DNA from 3 places in the Sodalis sp. C49 genome. Region 2 is predicted to be linked to each of the others. Evidence: predicted binding sites of a transcription regulator. Region 2 holds the regulator's gene; each other region holds the start of a gene.

Region 1 (8,052 bases), 590 kb from region 2:
CGGCGGCAGATCGTAGAGGTTTTTGTCCATGGCATCGCCAGGATGGATTTTGTTGATAACCCCGTCCAGACCGGCCATCAGCAGGGCGGCAAACGCCAGGTATGGGTTGGCGGCCGGGTCCGGGAAGCGCACTTCGATACGACGGGCTTTCGGGCTGGCGACCACCGGGATACGGATGGAGGCTGAGCGGTTGCGGGCGGAGTAGGCCAGCATAACCGGCGCTTCATATCCCGGGACCAGACGCTTGTAGGAGTTGGTGGTCGGGTTGGTCAGGGCGTTGATGGCCTTGGCGTGTTTGATGACGCCGCCAATGTAGAACAAGGCGGTTTCGGACAGGCCGCCGTACTTGTCGCCGGAGAACAGGTTATTGCCGTCTTTGGTCAACGACATATGGCAGTGCATGCCCGAGCCGTTATCGCCGAACATCGGTTTCGGCATAAAGGTCGCCGTTTTGCCGAAGGCATGGGCAACGTTATGCACGACATATTTATAAATTTGGATCTCGTCGGCTTTTTTCGTCAGGCTGTTGAAGCGGGTGGCGATTTCGTTCTGGCCGGCGGTGGCGACTTCATGGTGATGAGCTTCAACCACCAGGCCCATTTCTTCCAGGGTCAAACACATGGCGGAACGCAGATCCTGTGATGAATCCACCGGGGGAACCGGGAAATAACCGCCTTTGATGCCGGGACGATGGCCTTTATTGCCGCCTTCGTAAACTTTATCGGTATTCCATGCGGCTTCAACGTCGTCAATAGCGACATGGGAACCGGAAATTGACGAACCAAAGCGGATATCGTCAAACAGGAAAAATTCAGGTTCCGGCCCGAACAGCACGGTATCGGCAATGCCGGAGGTTTTCAGAAACTCTTCGGCGCGTTTGGCGATGGAACGCGGGTCGCGATCGTAGCCTTGCATGGTGGCAGGCTCAAGGATGTCGCAACGGATAATCAGGGTGGTTTCTTCATAGAAGGGGTCGAGCATCGCCGTGCTGGCATCGGGCATCAGCACCATGTCGGACTCGTTAATGCCTTTCCAGCCGCCAATGGAGGAGCCGTCAAACATTTTTCCATCTTCAAAGAAGTCGGCATCTACCTGATGGGCTGGTATAGTGACGTGCTGTTCTTTACCTTTCGTATCAGTGAAACGCAGGTCGACGAATTTTACTTCGTGCTCGTTAAGCATCGTCAAAACGTGTTCAGCGGACATAACTTGTATTCTCCCGGATGTGCCATTGTCGTCGTGGAACGAAATCGTATGGATCGAATTTTATTTAACTTAGCTGGGCTAGGCTAAACTGGACTGGTATAAACAGTAGCTAAAAGTGTGCCAACATTGCCAAAATGATGAGAAGGGCCGCGTTTCCGGCCTTATTAACCAAAGTCCGCCTGCACCAGATTGGTGGGATAGCGCTATATTAGTGCATTTGGGCAGTAAGTGGGCACTATTTTGGTGCAATAAATGGGGCGAGGTGAAATAATGCACTGAGAAAGGGATGACGAAGCGTCAAAAATGACGCAAATGCAGAGATCGTCGCGATCTTGTTTAGTCCCTCGCTTATTACGTGTACAATAACGCGCTATTTCTAATGCCTGAGGCAAAGTTGTGATCGAAAATTTGCGTAACATCGCCATCATCGCGCACGTCGACCATGGTAAAACTACCCTGGTCGATAAGCTGTTGCAACAATCCGGAACATTGGGTGACCGCAACGACGCCACCGAGCGCGTCATGGACTCCAACGATTTGGAGAAAGAGCGCGGGATTACCATCCTCGCTAAAAATACCGCTATTAACTGGCACGACTACCGTATCAACATCGTTGATACCCCCGGACATGCCGATTTCGGCGGCGAGGTTGAGCGCGTGATGTCCATGGTTGACTCGGTATTGCTGCTGGTCGACGCCATGGACGGACCCATGCCGCAAACCCGGTTCGTGACCCAGAAAGCCTTTGCCTATGGTCTCAAACCCATTGTGGTCATCAATAAAGTCGACCGTCCCGGCGCCCGCCCTGATTGGGTAGTGGACCAGGTGTTTGATTTATTTGTCAACCTCGGCGCAACCGATGAGCAACTGGATTTTCCGATCATATATGCCTCCGCGTTAAACGGTGTTGCGGGCTATGAGCACGAGAACATGGCCAGCGACATGACCCCGCTGTTTGAATCCATCGTCAAGAACGTCGAAGCGCCGAACGTCGACAGCGACGGCGCGTTCCAGATGCAGATTTCGCAGCTTGACTACAACAGCTATGTTGGCGTCATCGGTATCGGCCGCATCAAACGCGGCTCGGTTAAACCGAACCAGTCTGTTACCATCATCGACCATGAAGGTAAGCGTCGCAACGGCAAAGTGGGCCAGGTACTGGGCCATATGGGCCTGCTGCGCATCGAGTCCAAGCTGGCGGAAGCGGGTGATATCATCGCCGTTACCGGCCTTGGCGAGCTGAATATCTCCGATACCATTTGCGATCAGGCCCTGGTCGAAGCGTTGCCGCCGCTGACGGTGGACGAACCTACCGTTTCCATGTCGTTCGGCGTCAACACCTCGCCGTTCTGCGGCAAGGAAGGCAAATACGTCACCTCCCGCCAGATCCTTGAGCGCCTGAACAAAGAGCTGGTGCACAACGTGGCCCTGCGCGTGGAAGAAACCGTCGATCCGGATACCTTCCTGGTCTCGGGCCGCGGCGAGCTGCATTTGTCGGTGCTGATCGAAAACATGCGGCGTGAAGGTTTTGAAATCGCCGTATCGCGCCCGAAAGTTATCTATCGTACCGTCGACGGCAAGAAACAAGAGCCGTTCGAACAGGTTACCCTGGATATCGAAGAACAGAACCAGGGCCCGGTTATGGAAGCCATGGGCATCCGTAAAGGTGAAATGCGCGATATGCTGCCGGATGGCAAAGGACGCATCCGTCTTGATTACATCATCCCCAGCCGCGGCTTGATTGGTTTTCGTACCGACTTTTTAACCATGACGTCCGGCACCGGCCTGCTGTATTCGTCGTTCAGTCATTATGACGATGTCCGTCCGGGTGAAATCGGCCAACGCCAGAACGGCGTGATGATTTCCAACGGCCAGGGCAAAGCGGTAGCCTATGCCTTGTACAGCCTGCAGGATCGCGGCCGTTTGTTCCTGGGCCACGGCGCGGAAGTGTACGAAGGCCAGATTATCGGCATCCACACCCGTTCCAACGACCTGACGGTAAACTGCCTGACAGGTAAAAAACTGACCAACATGCGTGCTTCCGGCACCGATGAGGCCACGACGCTGGTGACCCCGATCAAGATGTCGCTGGAACAGGCCCTGGAGTTTATCGATGATGATGAACTGGTGGAAGTGACACCGCTGTCCGTGCGTTTACGTAAACGTCATTTGACCGAAAATGACCGTAAACGCGCTAACCGTTCGGGTAAAGAAGCTTAAACCCGTCGGCCCAGGCGGCGATAACGTAACAATGCCGGTCTGCGTAAGCAGCCCGGCATTTTTTTGCCCGTCGTTCAGCTATTCCCGGCGATAAAGCAGCCTGATGTCATGCTGTTGGCAATACTCATGAAATTTCGGCGGCGGCGATTGGTCGGTTATCAGGGTATGGAACAAGGATAAAGCACCGATAAAGGCAGGTTTGATGTTGTCGAATTTACTGTGATCGGCCACCAGGATCGCCTGCTGCGACATGGACAACGCGCGATGCTTCATGGTGAGTTCGTCAAAGTTAAAGCAGGTGGCGCCGAAACCGATATCAATACCCGCCGCGGAGATAAACGCTTTATCGGGGCGGATATTATCCAGGATGGAATATTGGGTCAGCGGCGTAAAGATGCAGTTGGCGGGGTGGAACTCGCCGCCGCATAAGATCACTTTGCAATTAGGATGATCTTGTAACGCCAGGAAAGTATTCAGGGAATAGCAGACGGCGGTAAACGCCAGGTCATCGTCAATCGCATCGATGATAAACGGGGTGGTGGTGCCGCAGTCGAAAAAAACCGTGTCGTCCGGCTCGATCAGCGCCGCCGCCAGGCGGCCGGTAAGGGTTTTTTCCTCAACGTGCTTGGCTTTTTGATCCGAAACAAAATAGTGGGTAACGTTATTATTGCGCGGATCGTTAACCACGTAACCGCCCAGCAGTACGACCTGCGCGGGTTCGGCGCTGAGATCGCGGCGGATGGTCATCTCCGAGACGCCCAGCAGGACGGCGGCATCTTTCAAATGAAGCTTATCTTCCCGCTTCAGGGCGAGTATCAGTTTATTAATCCTTTCTTCGCGCCGCGTTTCCATATGACATCCTGCGTTATCAGACCCGATTTCCGCCGGGTTCTCAGAAATTAATAGTCGCTGGCGGACGCCTTGCCCGATACGATCGCGACACCTGAACTGGTGCCGATTCGGGTGGCGCCGGCCAGGATCATGGCGGTGGCGGTCTGGCGATCGCGTACGGCGCCGGAGGCCTTTACGCCCATACCCTCGCCGACGGTTTCGCGCATCAGCCTGACATGTTCTTCTTTTGCGCCGCCGGTGCTGAAGCCGGTGGATGTTTTCACAAACGCCACCTTCAGTTCGCGGCATATCCGGCAAACCGCGACAATTTGTGGTGAACTCAACAAACAGGTTTCCAATATTACCTTCAACGGAATAGCCGCGCAAACCTCGCGGACCGCGCGGATATCGGCGGTTACCGCGTCAATATTGCCGCTTTTGAGCCAACCGACGTTAATCACCATATCTATTTCCTGCGCACCCGCCGCAATCGCCGCCTGCGCCTCGAACGCCTTGGCGGCGGTCAGGCCGGCGCCCAACGGAAAACCGATCACCGAGCAGACTTTTACCGGGCTGTCGCGCAGCAAGCGCGCGGCAAGCGGCACATACCCGGAATTGACGCAGACCGCATAAAATCCGCACTGTTTAGCCTCGCCGCATAACGTGGTGATCTGCGCTTCGGTGGCATCCTGCGCCAGCAGGGTATGGTCGATGTAAGGGGCAAAATCGATTTCAGGGGAAGTCATGTTAATGTCCTTTATGTGTATTATCACGATAATAATGTGAGAATAATAACATTACAGAAGCCTCTTACAATAGGCATGTGGCAATTTAATTTTCATTAAACGATGTGATCATTGTCATGTTACTAACATTTTTGTCTTGTTAGTGTTAATAAAATAACATTGAATAAGGTTAAAAATATGAGGGCTAATAATTATGGATATCGCAGTTATCGGTTCCAACATGGTGGATTTAATCACCTATATCAAAGAGATGCCTAAAACCGGGGAAACGCTGGAAGCCCCCGGTTTTGAAATCGGCTGCGGCGGCAAAGGCGCCAATCAGGCGGTAGCCGCCGCCAAGCTGGGGGCGGAGGTGATGATGATCAGTAAAGTCGGCGAGGATCTCTTTGCGGACAATACCGTTAACAACCTGGTGCGCCATGGGGTCGATACGCGCTATGTGGAAACGGTGGCGGGCGTATCCAGCGGCGTAGCGCCGATTTTTGTCGATCCAGATTCACATAATCGCATCCTGATTATCAAAGGCGCCAACGATCACCTCGGCGCGCAGGACATCGATCGGGCGGCGGAACAGCTCAAGGGCTGCCGGCTGATTATCCTGCAACTGGAAATTCCGCTCGCCACCGTCTATCACGCCATTGATTTTGCCGCCCGGCATCAGGTTCCCGTAATCCTTAATCCGGCGCCCGCCACCCGGGAACTGGATATCGCGTATGCCTGCCGGTGCGACTTTTTTATGCCTAACGAGACAGAGCTGGAAATTCTGACCGGCATGCCGGTGGACAGCGAGGAGCATATCCTGCTGGCCGGCCGTTCGCTGCTGGCCAAAGGATTGAAGAACCTGATTATTACCATGGGGCATCGCGGCTCGATGTGGCTAAGCGGCAACGAGGTGTACCGGGTCGATCCGGTACCGGTCGACGCCGTGGATACCAGCGGCGCCGGCGATGCGTTTATCGGCTGTTTTGCGCATTATTTTGTCGCGCGCGGCGATATCAAACAGGCCATGCGCTACGCGTCCGCCTATGCCGCCTACAGCGTCCGGGGTAAAGGCACCCAGCGTTCCTATGCCGAGGCTTCCCAGTTCCATGATTTCCTTGCCACCCTTCATCAGGAATAACATCATGCGCCACAATACGGTACAAATGCCTGACGGCTATTTAAACAAAACACCGTTGTTTCAATTTATCCTGCTGTCCTGCCTGTTTCCGCTATGGGGCTGCGCCGCCAGCCTTAACGATATCCTGATCACCCAGTTCAAAACGGTGTTCGCATTGAGCGATTTTGCCAGCGCCCTGGTGCAAAGCGCCTTTTACGGCGGTTATTTCCTGATTGCCATCCCGGCGTCGATGGTTATCCGCAAAAGCAGCTACAAAATGGCCATTATGATCGGCCTGTCGCTGTATATCATCGGCTGCGTACTGTTCTATCCCGCCTCCCATATGGCCACCTATACCATGTTCCTGGCGGCCATTTTTGCCATCGCCATCGGCTTAAGCTTTCTTGAGACCGCGGCCAATACCTACAGCTCGATGATCGGTCATCGCGATTACGCGACCCTGCGGCTGAACATCAGCCAGACGTTTTATCCCATCGGCGCGCTGATGGGTATTGTGCTGGGGAAATACCTGGTGTTTCAGGAAGGCGGCAGTTTAAGCAGCCAAATGGCCGCAATGACGCCGGAGCAGGTGCATCAGTTCCGTCTCAATATGCTGGAACTGACCCTGGAACCCTATAAATACCTGATTATGGTGCTGGTGGTGGTGATGGTGCTGTTTATGCTCACCCGGTATCCCCACTGCAAACCGCAGCCCGATAAGCAAAACCGCCGCGCCGCGCCCGGCATGGGCGAAACGCTGCGTTATCTTGCCGGCAATGCGCGCTTTCGCAAGGGCATCGCGGCGCAGTTTCTCTATGTGGGCATGCAGGTGGCCGTATGGTCGTTTACCATCCGTTTGGCGCTGAACCTGGGGGCGGTAAATGAGCGTGACGCGTCCAACTTTATGATTTACAGCTTTATTTGTTTTTTTATCGGTAAATTTGTCGCCAATTTCCTGATGACGCGCTTTACCCCGCAAAAAGTCCTTATCGCCTATTCTATCCTGGGCGTGGCGACGCTGGCCTATGTGGTGCTGGTGCCGAACTTCACCGCCGTCTATGCCGCGGTATTTGTCAGCGTACTGTTCGGACCCTGCTGGGCCACCATTTATGCCGGCACGCTCGATACGGTGGATAATAAATATACCGAAGTGGCCGGCGCGGTGATCGTTATGGCCATCGTCGGCGCCGCCGTGGTGCCGGCAATCCAGGGGTATGTCTCCGATCATCTCGGGTCGATGAAACAGGCGTTCGGCGTGTCATTATTGTGCTTTGCCTATGTCGGTTACTATTTCTGGGGCGAACTGCGCAATAAACAACCGCGAATCGCGACCGCGGAATCGATGATGGATAACCAACTTTAAGCAAGGAGTCAATATTATGGCCGCTGTTATTCATCTTACGCGCCAGCAATTCACCGGACAGCCGTTTCGTCTGGTGGAGAATGGTGAACTTAGCGTCACGTTATTTACCTATCCTTCGGGTATCGAGGCCGTGACCCTGCGCAATAGCCGGGGGTTTATCACCCTGCTGCCCTTTTACGGGCAGATGGTATGGGACGCGCAGTTCGACGGCCATAGCCTGCGCATGGAGAACCCCTTTAGCGAGCCCAAATGGGGCGAGTCGGTGGTGGATACCTATGGCTGCTTTGCGTTCCACTCCGGCCTGCTGAGCAACGGCTGCCCGGCGCCGGAAGATACCCATCCCCTGCATGGCGAAATGCCCTGCGCACGTATGGACAGCGCTTTCCTGCTGGTGGATGGCGACAGCGTAACCCTGGGCGGCGGCTATGAATATGTTAAAGGCTTTGGTGATCATTACCTGGCGTCGCCCTCGGTCAGGCTGGGCGCCGGCGCGACACTGATGACCATCGCCATGCGGGTCACCAATCTGGCCAGCGTGCCGATGCCGCTCCAGTATATGTGCCATATGAACTACGCCTATGTTCCCC
Region 2 (8,052 bases):
ATTTTACGAGGGGCTGCACGGCGGCGTGGTAACCGATAGCCATGACGTGGCGAAGCACGTGGATTTGCTGGTGGGCGTGGTGCCCATCGTCAACCTGGAGTGGATCCAGAAACTGGTGCGCGATACCGGCGAGCGGGGGCATTCGCGCGAGGCGGTGATGGATTCGGTGGTGAGGTCGATGGAGGATTATATTAACTACATCACGCCGCAGTTTTCCCGCACCCATATCAATTTCCAGCGGGTGCCGACCGTCGATACGTCGAACCCTTTCGCCGCCAAGGCGATTCCCTCACTTGACGAAAGTTTTGTCGTTATTCATTTCCGTAGCCTGGCGCATATCGACCTGCCTTACCTGCTGGCGATGCTGCAAGGCTCCTTTATTTCCAATATTAATACGCTGGTGGTGCCCGGGGGCAAGATGGGGCTGGCGATGGAGCTGATAATGGGGCCGCTGGTACAGCAGTTGCTGGAAGGAAAGGAAATTAAGTAAACTCGAGGCCTCGGGTGGGAACACTACGCCCGATTCGGCCCCATCGGCATGCTTTCCCTTGAACACGCCAGGATTCGCTGCGGTGTTGGCGGGCCTAGCATACCGTGGGGCGCTCGGTCGGGCGGGAACACCACGCCCGATTCGACCCCATCGGCATGCTCTCCCTTAAACACGCCAGGATTCGCTGCGGTGTTGGCGGGCCTACCATACCGTGGGGCACTCGGTCGGGCGGGAACACCACGCCCGATTCGACCCCATCGGCATGCTCTCCCTTGAACACGCCGGGTTTGAGTGCGGTGTTGGCGGGCCTACCATACCGTGGGGCGCTCGGTCGGGCGGGAACACCACGCCCGATTCGGCCCCATCGGCATGCTTTCCCTTGAACACGCCAGGATTCGCTGCGGTGTTGGCGGGCATACCGTGCCATGGGGCGCTCGGTCGGGCAGAGAAACCATGCCCGATTCGACCCCATTGGCGCGCTCTCCCTTGAACACGCCGGGTTTGAGCGCGGTGTTGGCGGGCATACCGGGCCATGGGGCGCTCGGTCGGGCAGAGAAACCATGCCCGATTCGACCCCATTGGCGCGCTCTCCCTTGAACACGCCGGGTTGGAGTGCGGTGTTGGCGGGCCGGTTAGGCGGCTGGGGCGTGGTGTTCGTCGCGCACTTCAAAGCTGTGGGTCATATTGACCGACGCGCCGAGCATCAGTGAGACCGAGCAGTATTTTTCCGCCGATAGCGTCACCGCCCGCTCCACCGCCTTGTCGGTCAGCCCGGCGCCGGTGACGATAAAATGCAGGTTGATATGGGTAAACAGGCGCGGCGCCTCGTCGCGGCGCTCGGAGGTGAGTTTGACCTCGCAGTCCCGGACGTCCTGCCGCGCTTTGTGTAAAATCGATACCACATCAATGGCGCTGCAGCCGCCGACCGACATCAATACCATTTCCATTGGGCTGGGCGCTTTTTCGCCCGCGTTCCCATCCATCAAAACCTGGTGGCCCGAGGCGGATTCGCCCATGAAAGACAACCCTTCTACCCATTTGACCCGTGCCTGCATTATGATACTCCTGATGAAAAGCTTTCCAGCAGACTACATTTTTGTTGGAAAACTGGCAATGTTACTGAACATACTTCATGCTGAAGCAAGACAACAGAAGACACTGCTTCAAACCTATGCTAAAAACAAGGCTGGATCGGCCTCATGATAATGAAAGGGCAAGAGATCGATCGGAACATCACATTACCAGACCCTAATAAGTTCCCTTACGTCGCTCCGTTTAAACGCGGAGTCAGAGTGAATAATACAAGCGCCGTAACAGGGAATACGATGTCCCGAACCTGGGATAGCGATGACAAAAGAGGATAACAGCGAATGGTTCTCGGCAAACCGCAAACAGACCCGACTCTCGAATGGTTCCTGTCTCATTGCCATATTCATAAGTATCCATCGAAGAGTACACTTATACATCAGGGTGAAAAGGCTGAAACGCTTTACTACATCGTTAAGGGCGCCGTGGCGGTGCTGATTAAGGATGAAGAAGGCAAAGAGATGATTCTCTCCTATCTTAACCAGGGAGATTTCATCGGTGAGCTCGGCCTATTCGAGGAAGGTCAGGAACGCAGTGCCTGGGTACGGGCGAAAACCGCCTGTGAAGTCGCCGAGATTTCGTATAAAAAATTCCGGCAGCTGATTCAGGTGAATCCGGATATCCTGATGCGCCTGTCGGCGCAAATGGCCAGTCGTTTACAGGTAACGTCGGAAAAAGTCGGCAACCTGGCATTCCTGGACGTTACCGGACGCATAGCGCAAACCCTGTTGAACCTGGCGAAACAACCCGACGCCATGACCCACCCCGACGGCATGCAGATAAAAATCACCCGTCAGGAAATCGGCCAGATTGTCGGCTGTTCCCGCGAGACGGTAGGACGTATTCTTAAAATGCTCGAAGATCAAAATCTTATATCCGCGCACGGTAAAACCATTGTTGTTTACGGCACGCGCTGATAGCCCCGTTATACAGGCGTGGTGCTTCGTACCACGCTTTTTTTGCTGACAGTATGTGGCGCCGGTTAATCTACCACCCTGAAGTAAACTATGCCCTGCGGCAAACCATCGTGCTATGCCTGCCGGTGGCCGCCGGCCTGTTATTCGGCAGCTTGCAAAACGGCCTGCTGTTTTCGTTGGTCCCTGCCTGCTGCAATATCGCCGGCCTCGATACCCTGCATAAACGGTTTTTCAAGCGACTGGCCGTCGGCGGCGTGCTGTTCGCGCTGAGCAGCGTGCTGATCCAGGTGCTGTTGGCCGTGCCGGTGCCGTTGCCCTTGGTGATGCTCGGCCTGGCGCTGCTGTTCGGCGTTACCGGTGAAATCAGCCCGCTGCACGGCCGTTTATTGCCCGCCGCGCTTATCGCCGCCATCTTTACCCTGGGGCTGGCCGGCAATGTGCCGCCCGCCGTGCCGCCGCTGCTGTATATTGCCGGCACCGCCTGGTACGGGCTGTTCAACGCCCTGTGGTTCCGGTTGTGGAAGGAGCAGCCGATGCGGGAATCGCTTAGCCTGCTGTATCGGGAGCTGGCGGATTATATCGAGGCGAAATATACCCTGCTGACACAGCATACCGATCCGGAAACCGCCCTGCCGCCGCTGTTTGCCCGCCAGCAGGCGGTGATTGATCTGATTGCCCAGGTATACCAGCAGCTTTATATGCTGTCGGCCAATGATCAGCTGCAGTACAAACGCCTGCTGCGTTCTTTCCAGGTGGCGCTGGATTTGCAGGAGCATATCGCCGTCAGCCTGCACCAGCCGGACGAAGTACAAAAACTGGTGGCGCAAAGCCACGCCGAGGCGGTTATCCGCTATAACGCCCGGCTGATTGCCGCGCGGTTGCGGGTACTGGCGGATGATATTCTCTATCACCGGCAGCCGGGGCGTTTTAACATGGCCACCGCGCTGTCGGCCCTGGAAAAAATTGCCGACCGGCATCCGGATAATCCGGTCGGACAGTTTTGTTATTACCATTTCAGCCGTATCGCCCGGCTGCTGCGTACCCAGCGCCCGCTTTACCGCCGCGACCTGATGGCCGACAACCAGCAGCGGCTGTCGTTTTGGCATGCGCTGGTCAGCTACTGTTCCTTTAAATCCATGGCGCTGCGCAGCGCGGCAAGGCTTGGGATTATGCTGGCCATCGGCAGCAGCCTGGGGCTGGTATTGGATCTCCCCAAACCCTACTGGATTTTAATGACGGTGATGTTTGTCAGCCAGAACGGCTATAACGCCACCCGGGTGCGGATCCAGCATCGGGCCCTGGGCACGTTGGCGGGGTTGGTGATTGCCGCCGGCACGCTGCAATTCAGGCTGAGCGACGGCACGGTATTGCTGTGCATGTTGTTCCTGACGCTGGCGTCTTACCTGGTGTTGCGCAAAAATTACGGCCTGGCGATGATCGGCATGACGGTGACCGCGGTGTATACGTTGCAGCTACTGTCGCTGAACGGCGCGCATTTCCTGGTGCCCAGGCTGGTGGATACGCTGATCGGCTGTATGCTGGCGTTCGGCGGCATGCTGTGGTTATGGCCGCAGTGGCAAAGCGGTATGCTGCGCAAAAACGCCCATCTGGCGCTGGAGCGGGACCAGGACGCGCTGCGACTGCTGCTGCAACCCGCCCCCGAGCCGGCGGCGCTGGCCTACGCGCGCATGAAGGTCAACCAGGCGCACAACGCGCTGTTTACGTCGCTTAGCCAGGCGATGCGGGAGCCGGCGTTTAATTCGCGCTATCTGACCGATATGCGTTTATGGGTGACCCATAGCCAGTTCATCGTCGAGCACATCAATGCCATGACCATCCTGGCGCGGGATCACTACATGCTGACGCCGACGCTGGCGCAAAAGTACCTGGCCTCTTGCGAGGTGGCGCTGCAGCGCTGCCAGCAACGGCTGGAATATGACGGCCCAAGCTCAGACAGCCCGGTGATGGACGCCGCCGGCGAAACGCCGGAGCTGCCCGGCACCCTGATGGAACGCCATCTGCGGCGTATTCTGTTCCATCTGGGCGTGATGCATACGATTTCATCGGTAGCCTGGCGCCAGCGGCCGCAGCACGGCAACTGGCTGGCGCGCCGGTTAAGCCATTAGTCTCCCGCCGCGCGCCTTAGGGTTTGGCGGCGATAACCTGCGCCACCGCCTGTTCAAACCGGGCCATGCCCTGTTCGATATCGGCGAACTCCACCACCAGCGACGGCGCGAAACGGATGACGTCCGGACCGGCGTTGAGGATCATCAGGCCCTGCGCGGCGCTGGCGTGCAGGAACTCGCGCGCCCGGCCATGGAACTGCGGCCGCAGTTCGGCGCCCAGCAGCAGGCCCATGCCGCGCACATCCGAAAATACCTGATATTTGTCGTCAATCGCCTGGAGCGCGCTGACGAAACGATCGTGCCTTTCGTTAATGCCCGCCAGGACTTCCGGCTGGTTAATCACATCCAGCGCCGCCTCGGATACCGCGCAGGCCAGGGGATTGCCGCCATAGGTGGTGCCGTGGGTGCCCACTTTCATCACCGAGGCGATCTCTTCCGTAGTCAGCATGGCGCTGATGGGGAAACCGCCGCCCAGCGCCTTGGCGGTGGTCAGAATATCCGGCGTTACGCCATAGTGCATATAGGTAAACAGCTTGCCGGTGCGCCCCATGCCGCACTGCACTTCGTCCATCACCAGCAGCGCCTGATTTTGGTCGCACAGATCGCGCAGGCCCTGCAGGAATTCCGGCGTGGCGGGCATAATGCCCCCTTCACCCTGAATCGGCTCCACCACCACGGCGCAGGTATGATCATCCATCACCGCCTTGACGGCCGCCAGATCGTTAAAAGGCACATGGACGATATCCGCCGGTTTTGGCCCGAAGCCGTCGGAATATTTTGGTTGCCCGCCCACGGTAACGGTAAACAGCGTGCGGCCGTGGAACGCGTTATGAAAAGCGATGATTTTGGTTTTATAGGGGCTGTGGCGGGTAATGGCGTAGTGACGCGCCAGCTTAAACGCCGCTTCATTGGCCTCGCCGCCCGAGTTGGCAAAAAACACCCGGTCGGCAAAGGTGGCGTTAATCAGCTTGCGCGCCAGGCGCAGCGCCGGTTCGTTGGTAAAGACGTTGCTGGTGTGCCATAGGGTTTCGCCCTGGGCTTTCAGCGCCGCGACCAGCGCCGGGTGGCAATGTCCCAGCGCAGTGACGGCAATGCCGCCGGAGAAATCAATATATTCCTTTCCGTCCTGGTCCCATACCCGGCTGCCCTTGCCCCGGACCGGAATAAACTGCGCCGGTGCATAAACCGGCAGAATAACCTGGTCGAAAGTTTCCCGCGTTACTGCGCTATTATCTGTATTCATATGTAATTACCCGGTCCGCAACAAATCAAGAAGTGATATTATAGTCATAAAATATGAATAAAAAATCACTCCAGTGCAATCGTTTTATCACTATCAGAGCGAAAAAAAGCCGCTGCCCGTGGCCTTGTCCGTTAATGCTATATCAACATGCCGATCGGCTAACACGCAAGAAAGTTCGCCAGGAGTTGATGCCCCTGCTCGCTGAGCACGCTTTCAGGATGAAACTGTACACCTTCAAGCGGCAGGGTTCGATGACGGATGCCCATAATTTCATCCCGCGCGCCGTCGCGCAGACTCCAGGCGGTCGCCTCCAGGCAATCGGGCAAGCCGGCGCGGTCGATCACCAGGGAATGGTAGCGGGTGACCGTCAGCGGCAGGGCCAGCCCGGCGAAGACGCCGCGGCCGTCATGGGTAATGGCGGAGGTTTTGCCGTGCATCACCTGGTTTGCGCGCACGATGCGGGCGCCGAAAGCCTGCGCAATGGCCTGATGACCCAGACAGACGCCGAGTATAGGTATCCTGCCGGCAAAATGACGAATGGCCGCCAATGAAATGCCGGCCTCGTCGGGGGTGCCGGGACCCGGGGAAATCACCAGTTGCCGCGGGGCCATGCGCTCGATATCGGCCAGTTGCAACCGGTCGTGGCGCCATACCTCTACCTGCGCGCCCAGCTCGCAAAAATATTGGTACAGGTTGTAGGTAAAGGAGTCATAGTTATCGATAAGCAGCAACATCGCCGGTATATCCTACTGGTAAATAGATTTTTATTGAATAACAACAGGATGCATTTTAGATAGCGGCCCGTGCCCCGCCAGCCACACAGGATAGCGTCCTTTGCCTGGACAGGAGATCAGGACCTGTGTGATATTCACCCGACGCCCGCCCGCAGGCTACCGGCCATATTGTCATATCGTCAGGGATAAAAAAACAACGCATGCACCGTTATAAGCCGCTGAAAATACTGCTGCCTTACCTGTGGCCCAAGAATAACCCTAAGCTGCGCTACTATCTGGTGGCGGCGCTGCTGTTTATGATCGTGGCCAAGGTCGGCACGTCGCTGGTGCCGCTGGCCTATAAAGCCATCGTCGACCGGCTGGGCGGCGACCAGGCGCGGCTGCTGGCCGTGCCCATCGGGCTTATCCTCGCCTACGGTCTGGCGCGGGTCTGCGCATCGTTATTTGATGAACTGCGCAACGTGATGTTTATCTATGTCAGCCAAAACGCCACCCGGCTGCTGGGCCTGCGCGTTTTCCGCCAGCTGCATGCCCTAAGCCTGCGTTTTCATCTGGAACGGCGCACCGGCGGGTTGTCCCTGTCCATCGAGCGGGGAACCCAGGCGGTCTCGACGGTGCTGTCGCGCGTACTGTTCTCCATCGTGCCCATCTTATTTGAAATCAGCCTGGTGGCGGCCATTATGTGGCGGCTGCTGAACATCTGGTTCGCGGTGGCGATTATGGCCACCGTCGGCGCGTATATCCTGTTTACCATTACGGCGGTGGGATGGCGTACCCGCTTTCGCCGCGAATTAAACCAGGCCAATGCCGACGCCAGTAATAAATCCCTCGACAGCCTGCTTAATTACGAGACCGTGAAATATTTCGGCAATGAGGCGTTCGAGTGCCAGCGCTTTGACAGCTCGCGTCGGCTGTATGAGCGCGCCGCCATTAAAAACCAATTCAGCTTTACGGTGCTGAGCATTGGCCAGACGGCGGTGATTTCCGTCGGTTTGGTCACGATGATGGCCATGGCGGCGCGCGGCATTACCCAGGGCACCATGACCCTGGGCGACTTTGTACTGGTTAACGCTTATCTGCTGCAGTTGTATCAGCCGCTGAATTTTTTTGGTTTTATTTATGCGGAAATACGCCAGGCGCTGATCGATATGGATAATATGTTTGATCTGCTCACGCTGGAAAGAGAAATTGAAGATCGCCCTGGCGCCGCGCCGCTGCGCGTTACCCGCGGGGAAGTGGCGTTCAACGCCGTCGGTTTCGGATATGACGCGCGCCGCCCCATCCTGGGCAATATCACATTTACCATTCCGGCGGGGAAAACCGTGGCGGTGGTCGGCGCGTCGGGCGCGGGCAAATCCACGCTGTCGCGCCTGCTGTTTCGTTTTTATGATGTCGATGCCGGCGCCATCACCGTGGACGGGCAGGATATCCGCGACGTTACCCAGGCGAGCCTGCA
Region 3 (8,052 bases), 1.8 Mb from region 2:
CAGCTCTCGCCGCTGAAATAATAGCCCTCGGGATCCTCCGCCGGATCGGTCAAATGATCGTCGCGGTGATGGCGCAAATGTGAATCGCGGTACAGGCCATAGGGATACCATACCGCCAGCGGCAGCAGGCCAAACAGTTGGTTCAGCCACGGCAGGCGCGTAGGATGACCGTGAATCAGCTCATGTTGCAGCGACAGATACCAGGTAGTGAACCAGATAAGCAGCGGCGTGCCGACCCACGGCCCCAGCGCCGTCCAGTAATGCACCGTGCCGAACCACCCGGCATAAATAAGCGCGATCAGGCCCCAGGTCGGCAGTTCCCAGCGCCACAATCGGGTGGACGCCAGTTGCCTGATGCGATCGCGCTGGCCGTCATGCAAATAGTGCGCGGTTTTTCTTCCTGGCTCTGACATGGCGTCTACCCCGATGGTTTTTTTGTCAGTATTCATCACCCCGGCGGCGCAACCAACGAATTAAAACGGCAATAGAATGGCGGGAAATGAGATAAGGGGCCTCAGCAAGCACCACGACGAAAGATCAGGTTATAGTTGTACCGCCGGCGCTGGAGGCATTAAAAAAATACCATCCTGATTTTATAAAAAATATAATAATCATCTATAATTCATTACGTAGGATGATCGTCCGCACAATATTCTTGTCATTACCGGCGTTTACGAAGTTATTTCCCTCTGTTAATATCCCATGCAGGACCTGACAACAGGCATGGCAAAATACAATAACGGTTATTTTTAAACTACAATCATATTATTTTATTGATAGTGGTTCGCTTAAACGCCATCGGAGCATAATGGGTAACATTATTTCGCAAACGAGTATTGCCTGCACGTTTTCTTATGCCGCCAACCTGTGCGGCAGGGAAACACAGCCACGGCAGAATAACTATCGGAACGCGTTGGTCCTGGCAAGACCCGCTCCTGTTCCCCTTTTTACCCGCCACGTCACTATGGCCGGCGATGAATCGCGCGCTGATAGCGGCGCCGCACCAGTCGCCGCCGTTGATACACCGGGTGACCGCGGAACAAACGCGCCGCAAGGCGATGTCCGCGCCCTCCTTGCCGCCAAGGGAATGGGAACAGACAGTTTCGAGCAGGAATATTCGCAGCGCAGTCTAGCCCTTTTTTTTGCCCTGGCGGGAAAGTCGGCGCACAAGGTTAAAAACAAATACCATAACCGAAGGGATAAAAATTATTTATATTTTATTAAAAGTTATGCTGAATTACATTACCTGGTGCAAGATTACATTAAGAACAACCCTGAAAAAACCATAATAACCGCGCCTATTTATTTTAGTATCATGAAAGAAATGGGTGTTATCTTAGCAACGGACATCTATGATCAACGTTCGCATTTTAACACCGGGAAAACCGGCCGCCGGCAGGATAAACTGGAGAGCATCTCCGAACGTCTGCGGGAATGTCTAGACAAAATGTTTGCCAACGTATTTAGTCCAGGCAACCATCTGCTAAAATATCTCGTCGTGCCTTTTATGAGTAAATATCTGGCCCTGGCCCATAGCCTGTCGGAAGAGACATTTATTACGGATCTCCCTGCTGAAACAGCGCTTGGGCAATACTTGCATGAAAGATTGCTACAGGCACGCAATGAGCACATGTCAACGCCAAGAGAAACTAATAATATCAGTGCCATAATACAAATGGGAGAAGACATCAACCTTATTAGCCGCTCAGTAAAATTATTTCTTGCCTGAAGTTTTATATCTCGCCGTATTGATAAGCAAAAACCTCATGGCTCATGAGGGTCGGCGGGCTTTCGACCCGGCATTATCGAACCATTCCTGCCATCCCCGGGCAACAGAAGGTTAAACATCAGGCAAGGTCTGCCGATAACCTTAGCGGGACTTAAGTATATCATGGGAAATCATGAAGAATGAACAGGACTGAGCGCGATAATTTGCACTACTTATGCAAAGAAGATCCTGAATTTGCCATTTTTTATCGGGAATTTCGGACAAATCATGCTCGTCCGTTATCCGAACACCGTATCGCGCTGTGCGGTTTACGCGGTACGGGCAAACGCGTCCTGGAGAAGGTATTGCCTGCCGCCATCAGCGGTAATGCGCGCACGGCCCTGAGCGACCGCCATTCGCCAGAAAAAAGCGGCGTTGATCACCCCTCCCGCCGCTGTCTCTTTATCGACGATATCAACGACTCCCCCGCCGGCGCGCTGGCCGGCGCTATCGGCGCGGACTGGATCCTGTATGTCCACGGCGCGGGCCAGCCGGGGCTGGCTCAGCCGGAAATCCGTTTTCTGGCCGCCTTGCAGCACCGTTTTCCCGATCTCGGGCGACGGCTGATAATGATACTGCATGACGAGGAGGGGAAACCGCGCGAGACAACCCGTTGCGCATTGGAAAACAGCCTGGCGCCGCTGCTGCCCCATCCTCCCCGCCTTATTACGCTGTCCCTGGAGGATCATCTTATGGACGGCGACAGAAACAACGCGCTGCGCGGGGAAGTACGACGGCAGTTGGATGATTTGATCGCGTGCTATCCCGGGGGGCTCGCCGCCGCCCGCGCCCGCGCCGCCGCCGCCCTGCTGGATTCACTGGATTATTTTGTCGGCCGGGCGATAACAAGGCGCGAACAAAGGTTAACCGGCATTAATGATGACCTGGACCAGGCATGCGCGCTTTGGCGGCAGGACCTGCTTATCGTCGATGACCTGCTGCATCAGCGGATAACCCAGAACCAACCACTGTGACTCATTTCAGAGGAAGTTGATATGCGATGGTCAGATATTTCTTTTGTCAGTGCCGCCCTGGGCGTTTTCGCGGATATCGGCGCCGGGCGGCTAAGCGGCCTGCCGCCGGCCGCGGGAGTTCGGGCGAAGGACCGTCGTTTCAGGCCGGCGCAGGCGCCGGCCCGTGAAGGCACTTGCCGGGAAAATGAGATTGTCGCGGATGCGAAAATCCAGCTGTTGGGCTTCTACCGCCGTCATCCACGGATGATTGTGCATAATGAATCAGCTTATATTCCGCTGACTTATGTCGCGCTTAGCCATTTTGTCAGGCAGAACAAAAACCAGCCCCTGCCTGAGCTGCTGGCGGCGTTGGCCAGGCTGATTCCCGGTACCGACATAAGCCCGGTCCGGCGCGGGCAGACGGCGCGGGCAAACGCGCTGCGGCGAGAGATTAGCGCGCTGAATGATTTCAGGGCGCGGCTGGCGGCGGCGCGCGCGGGTCAAGACGCTGGCCATATACCTTAAATTAGCCGTTGTCAATACTTTATGTTGGCATGGGGAATTAACGCAACGGCAGAATGAGGCGAATTCCGCCGTCATCCAGCATAATAAAGGATGCTAATGTAAAAGAGATGAGATTAAGGATAATGAGTGGAACGTTTAAGTGATTTGCGACTTTTTATCGAAGCGGCGATGTTGGGCAGTTTTTCGGCGGCGGGACGTAAGCTCGGTTGTTCTCCGGCGGCGGCGAGCGCCTGCATCGTGCGTCTGGAGACCGGTCTCAAGGTGCGCCTGTTTGAACGGACCACCCGCCAGCTCAGGCTGACCGACGAGGGCAAGCTGTTCCTAAGCTATAGCCAGCGCGCCGTGGAACAGCTTAATGACGTCACCGAGCTGTTGCGTTCGGGCAAGGATGACATCAAAGGCGCGATACGCATTACCGCCCCCTCCGACGTTGGCCGCAATCGTCTGATCGGCTTATTGGAGCGCTTTCGCCAAGACTTTCCCGCCATTCACTTTATTCTCTCTCTGGCCGACGCCACGACCGCCCCGATCGGCGACGACATTGACATCGCCATCCGCTATGGACAGCACGACGACGCCGGCATGACGGCCTATAAACTGGCCGACAGTCATCGGGTGGTATGCGTTGCTCCGGCGCTGCTGGCGCAATTGGATCCACCGCTGGCGCCCCCCCATTTGCAGGCATTGCCGTCCATTGCCCTGATTAATACCTTGGGCAATCAGGAGCAATGGGTTTATCGCGATGAAGCAAAAATGCCGCGGCAGCTGACCATGACCCCCGCCTACACCACCAATGACGACGACATCAGCCGCAAATGGGCCGTCATGGGATACGGATTCGCTTATAAGTCGATCCTGGATATCAGTGAAGACCTGGCCGCGGGCCGGCTGGTGACGGTATTGGATCAGTATTTTATCGAACCGGCGCCCCTTTTCGCCTTGTATAACCGGAATAAATTCCAGCCGCCCCGCATCAAACGGCTACTGCACTTCCTGGCTGAAAACCTGGCATAACCGCAGGCCAACGGCAGTTTGCCTGCCCGATATCGCCGGCGCCGCGTGAGGACCGCGTCACAAAGACGCACGGGTTCGCCTTGCCCCGCTTAACGCCGCAACCATCATGACCTATCATTCATTCAGACGCACGCCTTCAGCATCATCAGAAGCGAACTTATTGTCGCGTCTTACGGCCGGCGGAGATAAGCTGGTGAACAGGTTGTCCCGCTCTATGTCCTCGCATTTTTTTCTGGAGATTATTATGCATATTGATTTATCGGGAAAACGCGCCATCGTCACCGCCTCCACCGGCGGCATCGGTTTTGCCATCGCCACTGGGCTGGCGCGCGCCGGCGCGTCAGTGGTGATTAACGGCCGCAGCCAGACCACGGTAGACAAGGCGCTGGGCCAGTTGCGACACACGGTGCCGCAGGCGGCGGTTGAAGGCGTGGCGGCTGATTTGTCCGATGCGGCGGGCGTGGCTACGCTTACCGGCGCCGTACCCGCCGCCGATATTATCGTCAATAACGCCGGCATTTACGGCCCTAAGCCTTTTTTCGACGTGGATGACGATGAGTGGGAGCGTTATTTCCAGACCAACGTTATGTCCGGCATACGACTGGCGCGTTTTTACCTGCAAGGCATGCTGGAACGCGACTGGGGGCGCATCGTGTTTATTTCATCGGAGTCGGCGCTTAATATCCCGCCGGAAATGATCCATTACGGGGTGACCAAAACGGCGCAGCTGGCCGTCGCGGGCGGGCTGGCCAAACTCGCCGCCGGCACCGGGGTCACGGTAAACTCGGTACTGCCCGGCCCAACGCTGTCCGAAGGCGTGCGCGAGATGCTGAAGGATTCCGCCCGGGATGCGGGCGTGAGTATTGAACAGGCGGGAACCGATTTTGTGCGCACCCACCGGTCAACCTCTATTATCCAACGGCTGGCGACCCCCGAGGAAGTGGCCAACCTGGTGGTATATACCTGCTCCCGGCAAGCATCGGCCACCACCGGCGCGGCGCTGCGGGTGGACGGCGGGGTTATCAACAGTATCGTCTAGCGGCGACCTGAACTCCGGCCCTGCCGCACCTCTGGGATGCGCGCGCGATATCAGGCATAATCACTTCACTAACTTGTTAAAAAGATGTGAAGGTATTGCTATGCACGATGAGTTAAGCGCAGAAATAAAGCAAAAAATCCTGCAATCCACCACCACCGTCGCCAAGGTGGTGTTTCCCACCACCATAAACCATCATTCGACCCTGTTCGGCGGCACCGCCCTGGCATGGATGGATGAGGTTTCCTTTATCACCGCCACCCGCTTCTGCCGCAAACGGCTGGTAACGGTATCCACGGAAAAAATCACCTTCAGCCGGCCCATTCCTTCCGGCACCATTATCGAGCTGGTGGGCAGGGTAAGCCGGGTGGGCAGGACCAGCATCACCGTGGATGTCGCCATTTTCCTTGAAGATATGTACGCGGCGGGACGGGAGGAAGTGGTGCGGGGGCAGTTTAATTTTGTCGCGGTGGATGAAAATGACAAAGCGACCCCGCTGTTATAATCCCCGCCCCGGATTGACGCGATGTGTTAAAACACGTCGCCGGGATTGTAAAAAAATGCTCTTTTTTATGTGATGCGCATCACAAATATTTGCATTTATGTGACGGAGGTCATATTATTACCTCATCAAACGCAAACACGTTACAGGCGAACAAACCTGGTGAGGGAAAGCATATGAAATTCCGTAAATTCCTGAAAAAAATTCTGCTGTCATACGTTAATACCGTGAAAGACGTACCGCCCGGTGCCATGTATTAATTTCCATGACGTCAAAAAAGCTGCCGCGGCAGCTTTTTTTTTGGAAAAAAAAACGCTGATGAAATCAGGCCTGGAGAAATTCAAGCAGCGCGGCGTTCACCTTATCGGCATCCACGGTACACATACCGTGGGACGCGCCGGCCAATACTTTTAACGTGGCGTCGGGAATGATCTTGGCTGATTTACGGCCCGAAACCTCTAGCGGCACGATTTGATCGTCATCGCCCTGCAGCACCAGGGTCGGCACGTCGAATTTTTTCAGATCCTCGGTGAAATCCGTCTGCGAGAACTGCTTGATGCAGGCATATTGCCCGGCGATGCCGCCCGCCATCCCCTGCAGCCAGAAAGCATCTATCACCCCCTGAGAGAGTTTGGCGCCGTCGCGGTTATAACCATAAAACGAGACGGCGAGATCTTGATAAAATTGCGATCGATCCGCCGACACGCCGGCCCGGATACCGTCGAAAACCGTTATCGGCACGCCCTCGGGATTCGCCGCCGTTTGCAGCATCAGCGGCGGCACCGCGCTTATCAGCACCGCTTTGGCCACGCGTCCGGTACCATGGCGACCGATATAGCGCGCTACTTCCCCGCCGCCGGTGGAATGGCCGATAAGGATGGCGTCCTGCAGATCCAGGCTGGCGATAAGGGCCGCGAGATCATCGGCATAGGTATCCATATCATTCCCGTCCCACGTCTGGGCCGACCGGCCATGGCTGCGCCGGTCATGGGCGATAACCCGATAGCCCTTGTCGGCAAGGAACATCATCTGGCTGTCCCAGGCATCGGCGGTCAGCGGCCAGCCGTGGGAAAAAACCACCGGCTGGCCGGTGCCCCAGTCCTTATAGAATATCTGCGTCCCGTCATCGGTTGTGATAGTGCTCATGTTGTCTGATCCTTTTTTCGGGTGAGTTGGGATAAGAGCCGCCGACGCTATCGTCGGCATTGCATACGGGGCATGAGAACGCCTGGCGGGCGCCATCAATTTCCGGGTCAACCTATCAAGATTAGGAACGAAAAGAGTAAGCCGCCATCCGCCGCCAAAAGATAATGGCGGCTTGATGCCGGCAAAAAAAATATGCAGGCCTAAGTCACGGGAAAATCAATGTGATTCCGCGCTGTCCCAATACTGGTATTGCGTGGCCGTGCTGCGGTGTCGTCTGATAATCGACTGCGGCAAAATTTCCGTGTCGCTGCCATAACTCAGGATGCAGTTGCCCACGTCGTCGTTGCGCTGGCACTGCTCCACTTTGGTGAGCTGGCTTACCGGCGTCCGTGACACCGAGAAAGAACCCGCCTCCCTGCCGTTGGCATCATACTGATAACGGGTTTGACCATGGTTCGAACGCATCGAGATGAAATAACCTTTTTTATCATAGGCGTAAATATATTCATCGTTGCTGAACGCGTCGGTGCCCCGCGCCGTGCTTTTGACCAGACGCAAATTATTATCGTAGTCATAGGTCCCGGTGGTAAATCCGGGCCGCTCGTTAAGGGTAAAGGCATCGGTCGAGGAGGTGATCACGCCGTTTTTACCGGTAAAAAAACGGCTTTTGCCCTGCTTATGGTTAACCAGCGTTGGCTTGCCGTCTTGATCGATAATGATGGCGATATCGTACTCGCTCTCCCAGCCATCAGCGGATTTTACCGTGTGATTGGACATGCGCAGGGTCATGCGGCCCTCCGTTTTGTGGTAATCGTACGCTTCCTCGATAAGGGCGCCGCAGGTGTCGAAACTGATGCTTGAACGGGCCTGCTCATCCAGATCTTTTCCCACCATCCCCGCCACCACCAGCCGGATGTCGCCTTTGGCGGTGCCGCTCAGCATGATGAGGTTATTACTGTCATTGATATTTTTTTTTGCCGCGGGGCATTCTTTTTCAGCCGCGGCCGCATTGACGGCCAGGCCGGCCAGCAGGATCAACACCGGCAATCGGTAAATTGGATTAATCATATGTTTTCCCAGGCATACCTGCGATTCGGTTACCATCAAA

The links. The regulator CRP, encoded in region 2, controls carbon source genes, mostly activating them, when cyclic AMP is high. The targets are predictions, from matches to a motif close to ATGTGANNNNNNTCACAT.
Region 1: deoC (deoxyribose-phosphate aldolase) is a predicted target of CRP. The motif match lies at 5,038-5,055, and genes of this name have one in related genera.
Region 3: azuC (stress response protein AzuC) is a predicted target of CRP. The motif match lies at 5,869-5,886, and genes of this name have one in related genera.

Annotation. Positions count from the first base shown of each region.
Region 1 is NZ_CP163303.1:3,595,266-3,603,317, reverse strand. Features, by position in the region: gene glnA (glutamate--ammonia ligase) at 1-1,206, opposite strand, end outside; gene typA (translational GTPase TypA) at 1,603-3,426, shown strand; gene deoR (DNA-binding transcriptional repressor DeoR) at 3,505-4,278, opposite strand; gene deoC (deoxyribose-phosphate aldolase) at 4,326-5,003, opposite strand; gene rbsK (ribokinase) at 5,197-6,123, shown strand; gene fucP (L-fucose:H+ symporter permease) at 6,128-7,465, shown strand; gene ABUK12_RS16170 (aldose 1-epimerase family protein) at 7,482-8,052, shown strand, end outside.
Region 2 is NZ_CP163303.1:4,185,486-4,193,537, reverse strand. Features, by position in the region: gene ABUK12_RS18780 (phosphoribulokinase) at 1-490, shown strand, start outside; gene ABUK12_RS18775 (OsmC family protein) at 1,123-1,545, opposite strand; gene ABUK12_RS18770 (hypothetical protein) at 1,505-1,693, shown strand; gene crp (cAMP-activated global transcriptional regulator CRP) at 1,861-2,493, shown strand; gene ABUK12_RS18760 (YccS/YhfK family putative transporter) at 2,547-4,619, shown strand; gene ABUK12_RS18755 (bifunctional acetylornithine/succinyldiaminopimelate transaminase) at 4,636-5,862, opposite strand; gene ABUK12_RS18750 (aminodeoxychorismate synthase component II) at 6,021-6,596, opposite strand; gene ABUK12_RS18745 (ABCB family ABC transporter ATP-binding protein/permease) at 6,797-8,052, shown strand, end outside.
Region 3 is NZ_CP163303.1:2,356,181-2,364,232, forward strand. Features, by position in the region: gene ABUK12_RS10675 (fatty acid desaturase) at 1-449, opposite strand, end outside; gene ABUK12_RS10680 (hypothetical protein) at 809-1,729, shown strand; gene ABUK12_RS10685 (hypothetical protein) at 1,909-2,742, shown strand; gene ABUK12_RS10690 (hypothetical protein) at 2,764-3,246, shown strand; gene ABUK12_RS10695 (LysR family transcriptional regulator) at 3,373-4,260, shown strand; gene ABUK12_RS10700 (SDR family NAD(P)-dependent oxidoreductase) at 4,505-5,299, shown strand; gene ABUK12_RS10705 (acyl-CoA thioesterase) at 5,400-5,801, shown strand; gene azuC (stress response protein AzuC) at 5,975-6,058, shown strand; gene ABUK12_RS10715 (alpha/beta fold hydrolase) at 6,123-6,944, opposite strand; gene ABUK12_RS10720 (hypothetical protein) at 7,161-8,012, opposite strand.